2 regions of the Pseudomonas sp. WMBT8 genome follow, and region 1 is predicted to be linked to the other one. Evidence: riboswitches for the same ligand, from Rfam matches in the RefSeq annotation. Region 1 holds a riboswitch; the other holds the start of a gene.
What was found. A riboswitch is a leader RNA that binds a small molecule or an ion and turns the genes downstream of it on or off. The one in region 1 is predicted to bind cobalamin.

Region 1 (7,556 bases):
TCAGCCTGATCGACGTGGTGGATGACGGCATCGCCGTGCTCAAGTTCGGTGGCGGCTGCCAGGGCTGCGGCCAGGCCGACGTGACCTTGCGTGAGGGCATCGAGCGTACGTTGCTGGAGCGGATTCCCGAGCTCAAGGGCGTACGTGACGTGACTGACCATACGCAGAAAGAAAACGCCTACTACTAAGGCGTTCGCTGCAAACAAAAAACGGCGCCCGTGAGCGCCGTTTTTTATTGATTTAAATTAATGAGTTACACGAGCTATCTAACAAAGAGAATCAACTGTAGGAGCGGGCTTGCCCGCGATGACGCTGTGCCAGGCGACTTATCTATCGACTGTTTCACCGCTACCGCAGGCAAGCCAGCTCCCACAGGTTGTCTTGCGTGGTGTCAGGGCCGGTAGAGGTGGGCATGGCCTGCGCGATACAGCGAGGATTCGCTAAAGCCGTCACTGGCCAACACCCGGCCCACCACAATCAGCGCGGTGCGCCGGAACCCCTTCGCCGCGACCTTTTCGACAATGTCCGCCAAGGTGCCAATGGCCCAGTCCTGATCCGGCCACGTTGCCCGGTGCACCACGGCAATCGGGCAATCCGCACCATAATGTGGCAGAAGTTCGGCGACGATTTTCTCCAGGTGATTGACCCCCAGGTGCACCGCCATGGTGGTGCCATGGCTGGCCAGGCTGTCGAAGGATTCCCCCGCAGGCATCGTGGTTTTGTCGGCATAGCGGGTCAGGATCACGCTTTGGGCGATATCCGGCAAAGTCAGCTCCGCCTCCAGCAGCGCGGCACACGCGGCCACCGCAGTCACCCCTGGAATGATCTGGAAGGCAATCCCCAGCTGGCGCAAATGACGGATTTGCTCGCCAATCGCGCCATACAGGCTTGGATCGCCGGAGTGCACACGCGCTACGTCCTGGCCTTTTTCGTGGGCGTCCTTGATCAAGTCAATGATCTGCTCCAGGTGCAGTTCGGCACTGTTGACCACCAACTGGGCCTGATGGCCTTCAAGCACTGCGGCAGGCACCAAGGAGCCGGCATAGATAATCACCGGGCAACTGCGGATCAGCCGCTGGCCTTTGACGGTAATCAGTTCCGGGTCGCCGGGGCCTGCGCCGATGAAGTAGACGGTCATGGGGACATTCCTGTGAAAAAGCGGGCAAGGCGGGCTGTAGATGAAGACCGCTCATGATCAAGGACGGGGATTATCGGGAATTCAGCCGGCGCACGCCAATGCAAAGGTGGCTTGCGGGCTTTTCTGGCGGTTGATCAACAGGCGGGCAGGGCGCTGGGCCAGCTGCGTGGCCAGGGCCAGGGCGGCGCTTTCAGCGATGCCATGGCAGCCGGTATGGGCAAAGGCGACGGCAGAGCGGTGGCTCAGTTGCGCTTCGTGGCTCGCCAGTTGCTGGGCACTGAAAAACTTCAGCGGCAACCCCAGGCTGGCGGCCAGGGCCAGTAAACCCGGCTCATCCTGCTTGCGGTCGATACTCGCCAGTGCGCTGATGTGCCGAGGGTCGATCCCTGCGCCAGCCAAGGCTTCATTGAACAGCGCCAATAACGCCTCGACGCTGCAACCACCCTGGCAACCCAGGCCGACCACCAGGGCCGGCCGGGTGTTGGCCGTTGTCATGCCGAGTACTGATCGTCGCGGTTACGCCGGAACAACCAGGCACTGATCAGGCCCAGGGCCAGCCAGAACGCAACGTTGGTCAGCTGCGAAGCGATCTTGAACTGTGCTTCCAGGGCTTCTGGGGCGAGCATCGAGTGCACTTCGGGCTGTGGCGCGCCAACCACATGGGGCACCGCCAGGATGGCCACGCCGAGGATCTTCAGCAGCCAGTTGCGACCAAACACAATCAGCGCAATGCCGGCGGCAGTGGAGGCTGCCGTGCCGATCCACCAGATCTGCCGTTGCGCCAGGTCCGCCGCAGCGGTGCCGGGCAGCTCCGGTGGCAGGCCGAGGGTCGGCGCCAACACAAAGGTGGCGTAGCCGGCCAGGCCCCAGAGCAGGCCCTGGGCGGTGCGGGTCGGGGCACGCAGGGTGTAGAGGCCGGCGAGCATCAGTGCAAAACCTACGGCGACCACCAGGTTGCCGCCAGTGGTGGAGAGCACGCGCTGCCAGCCATTTTCCGGCTCCCAGGCCTCGGCGTCGTGGCTGTGGGCCGTAGCGCCAGGGGCATGCTCATGTACCTCGGTCGCGGCCGGGGCGTTTTCGAAGGTTTCTGCCTGCAGGATTAGCGGGGCCACCCAGAAGCTTTGCAGCAGGGTCAGCAACAGGGCGGCCAGCAGGCCGGTGAAACCTGCGGTTTGCGCAATTCGCTTGATCATGGCGGCAGGTCTCAGTGGCACGGGAAGGCGGCGCTGTGGCGCGTATCGTGGGCAGCGTTGTGCACGGCCTCGATGTGCGAGAACCCGGCGAAATACACCAGGCATGCACCGAGGATCGCCGCGCCGATGGCGGCGGTCAGGCGTTGGCTCAAGGTGGCGGAGCTGCTGGCGGTGTGTGAGGTGCTGCTGATGATCGACATGGCACGTCCCTTTCGAGTGGCAGGGTGACACGAGCGCATGAAAACCCCGCGAGCCGGGCACGCAGGGTTCTGAACAGCGCCCGCCCACCGCGGGTTTGTTATTTGATTTTTCGGGCCGGTCTCCGGGCTTGCGAGGGGGCTCTCCTGAGTCCTGAAAGCATCGCCTTCCCATGCCAAAAGCACAGTGGCTGTGACGCTTCGCTCGCTTACCGTTGCGGGGGCAGCACCGGATTGGTCATGCATGCATGATTGACCGGTTTCCCGTTTCACCCTGTAAAGGGCACCCGAAACAAGATGTGTAGGAGAGCATGGCCAGAGGGCGGGCGTCAAATAGACGAATTGACGCCTGCCTGATCAGCCAGGGCGACGCGGCGACGTGGAAACCCAATCTTCTGAGTAAAAAATACTGCCCAACCCAAATCTGTTGTCTGGTTTGCTTGGACGTGAGAGCGAGACAGGCTTTGTATCCAAATCCCAAAGCAGGTCAGGCCGCTTAAGAAGTTCTTGGGCAACTTTGGTTGCATTGTACGAAAAGTGGCGGGTGCTTCTTGTTTGGCGTGCGGCCTCTCGCAGTTCGTTAAAGTTTACATAATGATCTTTGGGACCTTTGGCAAATTCGCGAAAGTAAATTCTCGCTTGGTCCAGCAGGGCTGCATCGCTGAGACTTTTGAAGTCTCCAGCGATAAGAGCGACTTGGTCCCAGGTCACATTGCCGGAGTGCGAACCAAAGAGTGACTTGACTAGTTCTGGGCGGTTGATGACCTGCTTTGCAAGCTCTACTTGCTCTTGTGTGGCATCTCGTCCGTCGTGTAGTTTGCCTCTCGCCATACTTTTAAGCTCATCCAAGCGAAAGCTGTTGGATGTTTTAGCGCTTGGGACTTCCAAATCTATGAAATGGGCCAGTAGTTTTTCTGCCAGCATTGAGTGGGTGTAGCTCTCAAAATATGGAATGTCCGATGAGATGCTTTGTGTCGGTGCTAAGGTGGGAGAAGTGTCTTTGGGGAGTGTAGTGCGAGGTGCGTTAAGCATAGGCGCACTGGGTTGAATGCTTGCTGAAGACTTCATCGTGTTTGTATCCCCATTGAATAGGTGGGCTTGGGGTTGGATTGTTTGGAAAGCTGCCTTGAGAGTGAGTGATGTTTTTCAAGGCTGCTGTTCCTCGTGCTAACTGCGAAATGGATTTCATTAAATTACAGCACCTCTTTAACTCGTGTGGGCTGGATAGCCAGGCTGGATTCAAGGCGGGCTTTTACATAAGGTGCTTTTACGGTCTGCACTACGTACAGGTCTTTGTAGTGCTGGCTAGTAACGCTCCTGAAAAGGCGATTAGGGGGCAGGCATGAGCAAACGTATAGTCAAAATTGTCCATGTCATAACGTTGAGCTGGTCTCCTGCCAGGTCAGGGTCTATCAGAAATACTATCGGCTGATGTCTACGACAAAGTACGGTGGGAAACATCATTGTTCAGTGTCTGCAAAGATGGGAGGTTATTGGTTTTAGGCGTTATAGCGAGTGATATTGGTTGAATTGCGTTTTCTGTTGGATTGATTGTCATCGTTCCAGCTAATGTGGATGCATATTCAGTGTATGCGGTGGGTTGGTGAGAGGTGCGATAGTTAAGTAGTGTTCGAGGCGTGACGGTTTCACTTTGGGTCCCCAGAGGTGAGGTGGGCCCTTGAGTAACTAGATGCGTTTAGCTGCGCGACGTTGACCAGCTGCCGGGCACTGCGTAGCCTTGCACGTTCGAGGTTCTTCGGCTGCGGCCGAAGCTAAGAAGGGAACGCGGTCCAAGCCGCGGCTGCCCCCGCAACTGTAAAGGGTTTATCTGACTGCCACGCCACTGCCTGTACCAGGCGGGAAGGCGCAGCCAGCGCCAGCCGCAAGGCCGGCAAGCCCCAAGCCAGGAGACCTGCCTCGCAACCGATTTTCCATTTCAACCGGGCGGGGTGATCCGGTGACGAATCCAGCACCTGCGCCGCCGCAGGGCCAGTCGTCCCGTATGCCCGCCCCAAAGGGCATCCGATGAAAACACTGGCCAAACTCCCCGTCACTATCGTCACCGGCTTTCTCGGCTCGGGCAAAACCACCTTGCTGCGCCACATGCTGGACAACGCCCAGGGCCGGCGCATTGCGGTGATCGTCAACGAATTCGGCGAGCTGGGCATCGACGGCGAGATCCTCAAGCAGTGTTCCATCGGTTGCACCGAAGAAGAGGCCAACGGCCGTGTCTACGAACTGGCCAACGGCTGCCTGTGCTGCACCGTGCAGGAAGAGTTCTTCCCGGTGATGCGTGAACTGGTGGCGCGCCGTGGCGACCTTGACCATATCCTCATCGAAACCTCCGGCCTGGCCCTGCCCAAGCCGTTGGTCCAGGCCTTCCAGTGGCCGGAAATCCGCAGCGCCTGCACGGTTGACGCGGTGATCACTGTGGTCGACAGCCCGGCCGTGGCCGCCGGCACCTTCGCCGCATTTCCCGACCAGGTCGACGCCATGCGCAAACTCGACCCCAACCTGGACCACGAATCGCCACTGCACGAGCTGTTCGCCGACCAACTGGCCAGCGCCGACCTGGTGATCCTCAATAAAACCGACCTGATCAGCCCCGAAGACCTGGCCCGTGTACGCCAGGAAGTCGCCGAAGAACTGCCGCCAGCGGTGAAAATCGTCGAGGCCAGCAGCGGCCGCCTGCCCCTGGACGTGTTGATTGGCCTGGGCGCTGGCTCCGAGGAGCATATCGACGGGCGCCATAGCCATCACGATCATCACCACGAAGGTGAAGACGATCACGATCACGATGCGTTCGATTCCATCTCCATCGACCTGCCACAGGCTGATGAAGCGCTGCTGCTCGACGCCCTGACGCAATTGGTGGTGCAGCACGGCATCCTGCGGGTCAAAGGCTTCGCCGCGATCCCCAACAAACCGATGCGCCTGCTGATCCAGGGCGTGGGTACGCGCTTTGACAAGCACTTCGACCGCGCCTGGGGGGCTGACGAAGCACGCATCACGCGCCTGGTGCTGATCGGCCAGGACCTGGACGCAGCAGGCCTGGAAGCGCAATTGCGCGCTGCCCTCAGCGTTTAACCCATGCATCTGCTCAGGACCCAGCCCGGTGGTTTCGTCTCCGATGACAACATCGCCGACCTTGGACAGACCCCCGCCGAGCTGGTGATCCTGTGCAGCGGTGATTCCAGCCTGGCGCTGTTGGCCGAAGCCGCCCAGCAACTGCCCGACGACTACCCGAGCCTGCGCCTGGCCAACCCGATGCAGGTGCAGAATCACGCGTCGGTGGACCTGTATGTGGACGAGGTGTTGCGCCACGCCAAGGTCATCCTGATATCCCTGCATGGCGGCATCGGCTACTGGCGCTACGGTATCCAGCGCCTGGTGGAGTTGGCCGGGCAGGGCGTGCAGTTGATCCTGGTGCCGGGGGATGACCGTCCCGACCCCGAACTCAGCGACCTGAGCACCGTGGATGTGCAGGCGCGTGAGCGCCTGTGGCATTTTCTGCGCCAGGGCGGGCTGGGGAATGCGCTGGATTTCTATCGCTGTCTGGCCAGTAGCTACCTGGGCCGCGATTACCCCTGGGCCGAACCGCAAACCCTGCCGCGCACGGCGATTTATCACCCCCGCATCGCCAATGCGCGCCTCAGTGACTGGCAGGCGGACTGGAGCACCGATTGGCCGGTGTCAGCGGTGCTGTTCTACCGCTCGCACTTGCAGGCGGCCAATACCGCTTTTATCGACGTGTTCTGCCAGCGCTTGCAGGCGGCGGGCCTGAATCCGCTGCCAATGGCGGTGGCCAGTTTGAAGGAGCCCGGCTGCCTGACGGTGGTCGAGGATCTGCTGGATGAGGTGCAGGCAGCGGTGATACTGAACACCACCGGCTTTGCCCAATCCAGCCCCGAAGCGCCCCATTTGCGGCCATTTCGCCGCAATATTCCGGTGATCCAGGCCATCTGCGCCCAGGACAACCAACCCGGCTGGGAAGCCAGCGAACAAGGCCTTGGCCCGCGCGACCTGGCGATGCACATCGCCTTGCCGGAACTGGACGGGCGCATCATCAGCCGCCCGATCAGCTTCAAGGACCTGGCCTGGCGCAGCGAGCGCAGCCAGTCGGACGTGGTGTGCTACCGCGCAGCCCCCGAACGCATGGACTTTGTGGCCGAACTGGCGCGGCGCTGGGTCGAACTTGCCCGGGTGCCGAATGCAGAAAAACGCATCGCCCTGATCCTGGCCAACTACCCGACGCGCGACGGGCGCATCGGTAACGGCGTGGGCCTGGATACGCCGGCTGCGGCCTTGAATATCCTGCGTGCCCTGCAAGCCAAGGGTTATCCGCTGCCGCCCACCTTGCCGGACAGCGGCACCGCCTTGATCCACGAGCTGCTCGGCGGTGTGACCAACGACCTCGACAGCCTCGACCTGCGCCCCTGCCATCAAAGCCTGGGGCTGGACGATTACCAGGCGATGTTCAATCGCTTGCCCGAGGCCAACCGCCAGGCTGTACTGGAACGCTGGGGCACGCCCCATAACGATCCGATGTGCCGCGACGGGCGCATGATGATCGCCGGCCTGCGCCTGGGCCTGACCTTTGTCGGCATCCAGCCGGCGCGGGGTTACCAGGTGGATGCCAGCGCGGTGTACCACGACCCGGACCTGGTGCCGCCCCACGCTTACCTGGCGTTTTATTTCTGGCTGCGCCACACCTACGGCGCCCACGGCGTGATCCACGTGGGCAAGCATGGCAACCTGGAATGGCTGCCGGGCAAAGGCGTCGGGCTGTCGGAGAACTGCTGGCCGGATGCGTTGCTGGGGCCGCTGCCCAATATCTACCCGTTTATCGTCAACGACCCGGGCGAGGGCGCCCAGGCCAAGCGCCGCACCCAGGCGGTGATCATCGATCACTTGATGCCGCCGCTGACCCGCGCCGAGACTTACGGCCCGCTGCGTAACCTGGAACTGTTGGCGGATGAGTATTACGAAGCGCAGTTGCTCGACCCGCGCCGTGCCCTGGAACTGCAA
Region 2 (7,556 bases), 1.2 Mb from region 1:
CAACGCGAGGATCTCGATCACCCAGCCGAAGTAAGGCGCCCAGGACAAGGCCGTGGCCAGCAAGGTCAGCGGTATCACCGTGATAAACCACGCCGTCACGCCATGGCTGCGCCAGCCGCGCCCCGCAGAGTTGAAACGCTGCTCGATGCGCCCGGCAAAATTGCCGAACGCCACCAGCGGATGCCAGCGCCTGGGCTCACCCAGCAGCGCATCCAGCGCCACTGCGGCGACGCTCAGCAAGGCCACACTCATTGACTCACTCCCCAATAATTCTCATACAGCATGTCACTCAGCGGACGCGGTTCGGTCCAGCCCTCAAGTTGCAACATCGGTGCCGGGTAGAACTCCGTCACCAGGCCCAGGCACAGCACGGCCAGCGGCTTGGCGCCGGGCGGCAGGCCGAGCAGGTCGGCCAGGTCCTGGGGTTCGAACAGCGACACCCAGCCCATGCCCAGGCCTTCGGCGCGGGAGGCCAGCCATAGATTCTGGATCGCGCAGGACAGCGACGCCAGGTCCATTTCCGGCAAGGTCCGACGCCCGAAAATATGCCGCTCGCGATCATCCATCAACGCCGCCACCAGCACCTCGGCGCAGTCGTGGATGCCTTCGACCTTGAGCTTCATGAAATCGTCCGAACGCTCGCCCAGGGCTTGCGCGGTACGGATGCGTTCGGCTTCCACCAACTGCTGGATCTGCCCGCGCAGGTTGCGGTCGCTGATGCGGATAAAGCGCCAGGGCTGCATCAGGCCGACGCTGGGGGCCTGGTGCGCGGCCTGCAGCAGGCGCTGCAGCAGCTCGGGGGCGACGGTGCCGCCGCTGAAGTGGCGCATGTCGCGACGTTCGGCGATGGCGCGGTAGATCGCGTCGCGCTCGGCCTGGGGGTAGGCGTGGTCGGTCATGGCCCTATCGCGGGCAAGCCCGCTCCCACATTTGAACCGTGGTCGCCTGCCATGCCGGCTTGCCGGTCTGGCGCAAACAACGCGGCCACCGCAGCCGGGTTCGACGGGAAGTAAAAGTGCACATAGGAGGCCGTCATCCGCCCCTGGCGATACACCGCCTCGGCGCCGCGCCCGCCGTTGGGGCTCAGGCCACGGGCAATCGGCTGCCACGGCGTGCTGGTCAGGGAATGATGATAGGTATGCCCGCGCAGCACGCCTTCCGGCAGCTCGACCGTTTGCAGGGCCAGGGCCGCCAGGCGTTTTTGCATGACCGCATCGCCTTGCAGCAGGCCCAGCAGTTCGGCGCGCGTGCCCTCGACATCGGTCAAGGAATCGAGCAGGTAGAGCATGCCCCCGCATTCAGCCAGCAACGGTTTGCCGGCAGCGTGATGGGCACGGATCGCCTGCAGCATCGCGCTATTTTGCGACAGCGCCTGATGATGCAGTTCCGGGTAGCCACCGGGCAGATAGAGGCTGTCGGCGTCGGGCAGCACGCGGTCATGGATCGGCGAGAAGAAGTGCAACTGCGCGCCCATCGCTCGCAGCAAATCCAGGCTGGCGCCGTAGGTGAAGGCAAAGGCTTCGTCACGGGCCACGGCAATCCGCACCCCGGTCAGCAACGGCTGGGCTTCGATCAGCTCGGGCGCAGCGAATTCCACCGGCGGTGGCAGCGCTACCTCGCAACTGCTGGCCAGGGCGGCGGCGGCAGCATCCAGGCGCAGGTCCAGGTCATTCAGCTCGCTGGCCTGCACCAGGCCCAGGTGACGGCTGGGCAGCTCAATGCCGGTTTCCCGGGACAGTGCGCCGTACCAGCGCAGGCCTTCGGTCAAGCTGCCTTCGAGCAGTTGGGCGTGGCGCACGGTGCCGACACGGTTGGCCAGGACCCCGGCGAACGGCAGGTCTGCCTGGTAACGCGCCAGCCCCAGCGCCAGGGCGCCAAACGTCTGGGCCATGGCGGTGCCATCGATCACTGCCAGTACCGGCACGCCAAAATGGCGCGCCAGGTCGGCGCTGGAAGGTGTGCCGTCGAACAGGCCCATCACGCCCTCGATCAGGATCAGGTCCGCCTCCCCCGCTGCTTCCCACAGCAGGCGGCGACTTTCCTGCTCGCCGACCATCCACATGTCCAATTGATAGACCGGCGCACCACTGGCGCGCTCATGGATCATCGGGTCGAGAAAGTCCGGGCCGCACTTGAACACCCGGACCTTGCGCCCCAGGTTGTGGTGCAAACGGGCCAGGGCGGCGGTGACGGTGGTCTTGCCCTGGCCTGACGCCGGCGCGGCGATCAGCACGGCAGGGCAATGGCGCGGCTGGTTCAAAGTTCGATGCCCTTCTGTGCCTTGATACCGGCCTGGAACGCATGCTTGAGCATGCCCATTTCGGTGACGGTGTCGGCCATTTCAATCAGTTCTGGCTTGGCGCCACGCCCGGTGACCAGCACATGCTGCATGGGTGGGCGAGCTTGCAGGTCGCCAAGCACCTGGTCGAGGTCGAGATAGCCGTGCTTGAGCGCGATATTCAGCTCATCCAGCACCACCAGACCGATGGACGGGTCCTGCAACATTTCCCGGGAGACTTTCCAGGCTGCTTCGGCAGCGGCGATATCACGCTGGCGGTCCTGGGTCTCCCAGGTAAAGCCCTCGCCCATCACATGGAAACGCACCTGCTCGGGGAAGCGGCGGAAGAACAGCTCTTCCCCGGTGCTGTTGCGGCCCTTGATGAACTGCACCACGCCGCATTGCATACCGTGGCCCATGGCCCGGGCGAGCATGCCAAAGGCCGAGCTGCTCTTGCCTTTGCCGTTGCCGGTCAATACCAGCAGCAAACCGCATTCGTTCGGTGAATTGGCAATGCGCTCGTCAATCACCGCTTTTTTGCGCAGCATGCGCGCCAGGTGGCGTTCGTCACGATCGGGGGAATCAGTCATGGCAGCTCTCCGTTGGGGCTGGACAAAAACGGCGGGCAGGAAAAGACCACTTAAATGAAGCCAAGCATCGCCCACCGTGATGCTGTTGGATGGATCAGGCCGGTCTCCGGGCTCATGAGTGGCGCCCTGTTGAGCAGGGCGAGCCGACGATGCGCCTTCCCATATCGCAGGCGATACAGTGGCAAAAGCAGCGTCTTGACTCATTTACCGTTGCGGGGGCAGCGCCGGGATCGTGGCCGCACTGTAGAAAAGTGCGCGCACTCACCGGCTTCCCTGTTTCACTCGGTCGACGGGTACGTCACAGAGCACCTGAAACAAGCGGCGAAGGTTAGTGGGTTGGGGGTACAGCGTCAATTAAAGCCGGCCATGCACTTGAACCATCGCCGCGCGCTGTACCTCTATGACTACAGGCATTGAGGAGAAAAACATGCACAAGACCCGACTCGCCGTACTGATCATGGCCGCAGGCGCACTCGCTGCCTGTGGCGAAAGCTCAACCTTGCAAGTCTCCGATGGCACCGGGCCGTCGCCCAAGCTGCCGGAACCGAACAAAACCCTGATCCCCACCGTCAACATCGCCCCGGCCATTGGCTGGCCCGATGGCGCCAAGCCGACCGCGGCTGCGGGCACCCAGGTCGGCGCCTTCGCCGAAGGCCTGGACCACCCGCGCTGGTTGTATGTATTGCCCAACGGCGACGTGCTGGTGGCCGAGACCAACGCGCCGCCCAAGCCGGATGACTCCAAGGGCATTCGCGGCTGGGTCATGGAAAAGGTCATGGGCCGTGCCGGGGCCGGCGTACCTAGCCCGAACCGCATCACCCTGCTGCGCGATGCCGACCATGACGGCGTGGCAGAAACCCGCACGGTGTTCCTGGAAAACCTCAACTCGCCGTTTGGCATGACCCTGGTGGGCAACGACCTGTACGTGGCCGACTCGGACAAGCTGCTGCGCTTTCCCTATCAACCGGGGGAAACCGCGATCAAGGCCCAGGGCACCAAGGTCATCGACCTGCCGGGCGGCCCGCTCAACCACCACTGGACGAAAAACGTGGTGGCCAGCAAGGATGGCAGCAAGTTGTATGTAAGCGTGGGTTCCAACAGCAACGTCGGTGAAAACGGCCTGGAAGCCGAACAGGGCCGTGCGGCGATCTGGGAAGTCGACCGGGCCAGCGCCAAGCAGCGGATTTTTGCTTCCGGGCTGCGCAACCCCAATGGCATGGCGTGGGAGCCACAAAGCGGCAAGCTATGGACGGCGGTCAACGAGCGCGATGAAATCGGCAGCGACCTGGTGCCGGACTACATCACCTCGGTCCAGGACGGTGGCTTTTACGGCTGGCCGTTCAGCTACTACGGCCAACATGTGGATGTACGGGTCACGCCGCAGGATCCGGACCTGGTGGCCAAGGCCATTGCCCCGGACTATGCCGTCGGGCCACACACCGCATCGTTGGGCCTGACCTTCGCTGAAGGCAACACGCTGCCGGCACAATTTGTCCATGGCGCGTTTATTGGCCAGCACGGCTCGTGGAATCGCAAGCCGCACAGTGGTTACAAGGTAATCTTTGTGCCATTTGCGGGGGGCAAGCCCAACGGCGCACCGGTGGATGTGCTGACCGGGTTCCTCAACAGTGATGAGAAAGCCATGGGCCGGCCGGTGGGCGTGGTGATCGACCAGCAAGGCGGCTTGCTGGTGGCCGATGATGTGGGGAATAAGGTGTGGCGGGTGTCAGCCGCTAAATAGCACCTGATGCCGGCTTGCCGACGATGAGGATCATTCTGGGCTCATCGCCGGCAAGGGGGTGACGGGGTTATTGCTGCTGCACCAGGATCACCGGGCTCGGCGCCACAAATACCCTGGCATGCATCTGCTCGTGCCCGCCGCCACGGCGCATGCCGCGCACCGGGCACGCATCGAGGTAATCCAGGCCCACCGCCAGTTTCAGATGCCGCTCCGGGCGGGCCAGTTGGTTGGTCACATCGAAGCTGTACCAGGCGTCATCCAGCCAGGCTTCGGCCCAGGCATGGCTGGCCAGGTGCTCGCTGTCCTCGCTATACAAATACCCCGACACATACCGCGTGGCGATCCCCAGGCTGCGCGCGCAGGCCAGGAATGCATGGGCGTGATCCTGGCACACCCCGGCACGCCCGGCGAACGCCTCGGCCGCACAGGTTTCCACTTGCGTGGCCCCCGGCACGTAGGCGATATGCTGGTTGAGGGCGTGCATCAGATCGATCAAGGCATTGCGATCCCGGCGTTTACCGCAGTGCTGCTGGGCAAAGGCGCGCAGGGCCTCGTCCGGCTCAGTCAGGCGCGTGCAACGCTGGAAAGGAAATGGCGACTGGCTGTCGTGCTCGGCCTCGCGCCACTCGTCAATATCCACTTGGCCTCGGGCGCCGATGACGATCGATTCGTGGGGCTCATCCAGGGTCAGCACATGCAGGATATTGCCGAATGGGTCCAACTGGGCCCGCACCGGACGTGGCAGATCCAGCTGCCAACTGAGCACATGCTGACGCTCGCTGTCGTGAGGGGTCAGGCGCAGGTATTGGATGCTGGCACGCACCTGGTCTTCATAGCGGTAGGTAGTTTCGTGGCTGATGGAAAGTCTCATGCCGCCTCCAGGTAGGAATGATGAATAGCGTTACCCAACTGGCGTACCAGCGGGATGAAGTCGGTCAGCCAGGCGTGCAGGCCTTCTTCAAGGATTTCGTCAATGGCGGTAAAGCGCAGGCGCGCGTCCATTTCGGCGGCCAGGCGCTGGGCCGGGCGGCCGTTGATGCCAGGCAGGCTGGCGAGGATCTGGTCGATTTCTTCGCTGCACGCGCGCAGGGAACGCGGCACATCGGCACGCAGCAGCAACAGTTCGGCCACCTGCCGGGCGCCGGGCGCATCACGATAGATCTCGGTGTAGGCCTCGAAGGACGACAAGGCCCGCAATAGCGCACTCCATTGGTAATAGGCGTGGGCGGTGCCATCAATCACCACGTCGGCCTGGTCGCCGGCCATCTCGTAGCGGGCGTCCAACAGGCGCAGGGTGTTGTCGGCCCTTTCGATAAAGGTGCCCAGGCGAATAAAGCGAAAAGCGTCGTTGCGCATGATGGTGCCGTAGGTGGCGCCACGAAACAGGTGGGATCGTTCCTTGACCCATTCGCAGAAACGGCTCATGCCATAGCGGCTCAGGCCCTCCTGGGCGATGACGCGAATATCCAGCCAGGTGGCGTTGATGTTTTCCCACATGTCCGCAGTAATTCGCCCACGCACGGCATGGGCACTGGCGCGGGCGGCGCCCAGGCAACTGTAGATGCTCGCCGGGTTGGCGGCATCCAGGGCAAAGAAGTGCAACAAACGCTCGGCATGCAACTCGCCGTGACGCGCGTGATAGTCGTCCAGGGTGCCGGTGATCAGCAGGGGCATGGCCAGTTCGTGCAGGCCATCGCCGCGCCCATCCTGGGGCATCAGCGACAGCGAATAACTGACATCCAGCATGCGCGCGAGGTTTTCCGCGCGCTCCAGGTAGCGCGACATCCAATATAAATCCGAGGCAGTTCTGCTCAGCATGGTTTCATTCCTCGACCACCCAGGTGTCTTTAGTGCCGCCACCCTGGGATGAGTTGACCACCAACGAACCCTCCCGCAGCGCCACACGGGTCAGCCCGCCGGGCACCACACGGGTTTCCTTGCCGGACAGGACGAACGGCCGCAGGTCGATATGCCGGGGCGCTATACCGTTTTCGACAAAGGTCGGGCACGTCGACAGACACAGGGTCGGCTGGGCGATGTAGGCATGGGGCTTGGCCTTGATCCGCGCACGAAAGGCTTCGATCTCAGCAGCCGTGGCAGCCGGGCCGACCAACATGCCGTAGCCACCGGAGCCCTGGGTCTCCTTGACCACCAACTGCGGTAGGTTCGCCAGCACGTGAGACAGTTCGTCAGGCTTACGGCACTGGAACGTCGGAACATTCTTCAGGATCGGCTCTTCATCCAAGTAAAAACGGATCATGTCGGTGACGAAGGGATACACCGACTTGTCATCCGCCACCCCGGTGCCAATGGCATTGGCCAGCACCACATTGCCCGAGCGGTAGGCGGCCAGCAGGCCGGGCACACCAAGCATGGATTCGGGGTTGAAGGCCAGCGGGTCGAGGTAGGCATCGTCGAGGCGCCGGTAGATCACGTCCACAGCCTTGGGCCCGTCGGTGGTGCGCATGAATACGCGGTCGTCGCGCACAAACAGGTCAGCGCCTTCCACCAACTCCACACCCATTTCCCGGGCGAGGAACGCATGCTCGAAGAACGCGCTGTTGAAGCGCCCCGGCGTCAGCACCACCACGCTGGGGTTATCCAGTGGGCTGGAGCTTTTCAGGGTATCGAGCAGCAGGTTGGGGTAATGATCGATCGGCGCGATGCGCTGGGCGGCGAACAGTTCGGGGAACAGGCGCATCATCATCTTGCGGTCTTCGAGCATATAGCTCACGCCGCTGGGGGTGCGCAGGTTGTCTTCCAGCACGTAGTACGTGCCGTCGCCATCCCGTACGAGGTCGACACCCGAGACGTGGGAATAAATATCGCGGTGCAGGTCCAAGCCCTGCATCGCCAACTGGTATTGCTCATTGGCCAGCACTTGCTCGGCAGGAATGATCCCGGCCTTGATAATTCGTTGGTCGTGATAAAGGTCGGCAAGGAACAG

Region 2: linked by a shared signal. The riboswitch ahead of cobO (cob(I)yrinic acid a,c-diamide adenosyltransferase) and the one ahead of cobW (cobalamin biosynthesis protein CobW) in region 1 are both predicted to bind cobalamin.

The regions. Positions count from the first base shown of each region.
Region 1 is NZ_CP188096.1:3,272,708-3,280,263, reverse strand. Features, by position in the region: gene nfuA (Fe-S biogenesis protein NfuA) at 1-188, shown strand, start outside; gene cobM (precorrin-4 C(11)-methyltransferase) at 392-1,138, opposite strand; gene ACO77H_RS15145 (cobalamin biosynthesis protein) at 1,220-1,633, opposite strand; gene ACO77H_RS15140 (CbtA family protein) at 1,630-2,331, opposite strand; gene ACO77H_RS15135 (CbtB domain-containing protein) at 2,343-2,531, opposite strand; cobalamin riboswitch at 2,628-2,834, opposite strand; gene ACO77H_RS15130 (hypothetical protein) at 2,886-3,560, opposite strand; cobalamin riboswitch at 4,261-4,462, shown strand; gene cobW (cobalamin biosynthesis protein CobW) at 4,554-5,615, shown strand; gene cobN (cobaltochelatase subunit CobN) at 5,619-7,556, shown strand, end outside.
Region 2 is NZ_CP188096.1:4,460,549-4,468,104, forward strand. Features, by position in the region: gene cbiB (adenosylcobinamide-phosphate synthase CbiB) at 1-252, opposite strand, end outside; gene bluB (5,6-dimethylbenzimidazole synthase) at 249-899, opposite strand; gene ACO77H_RS20160 (cobyrinate a,c-diamide synthase) at 896-2,260, opposite strand; gene cobO (cob(I)yrinic acid a,c-diamide adenosyltransferase) at 2,257-2,868, opposite strand; cobalamin riboswitch at 2,949-3,196, opposite strand; gene ACO77H_RS20170 (PQQ-dependent sugar dehydrogenase) at 3,296-4,609, shown strand; gene ACO77H_RS20175 (transglutaminase family protein) at 4,677-5,480, opposite strand; gene ACO77H_RS20180 (alpha-E domain-containing protein) at 5,477-6,427, opposite strand; gene ACO77H_RS20185 (circularly permuted type 2 ATP-grasp protein) at 6,432-7,556, opposite strand, start outside.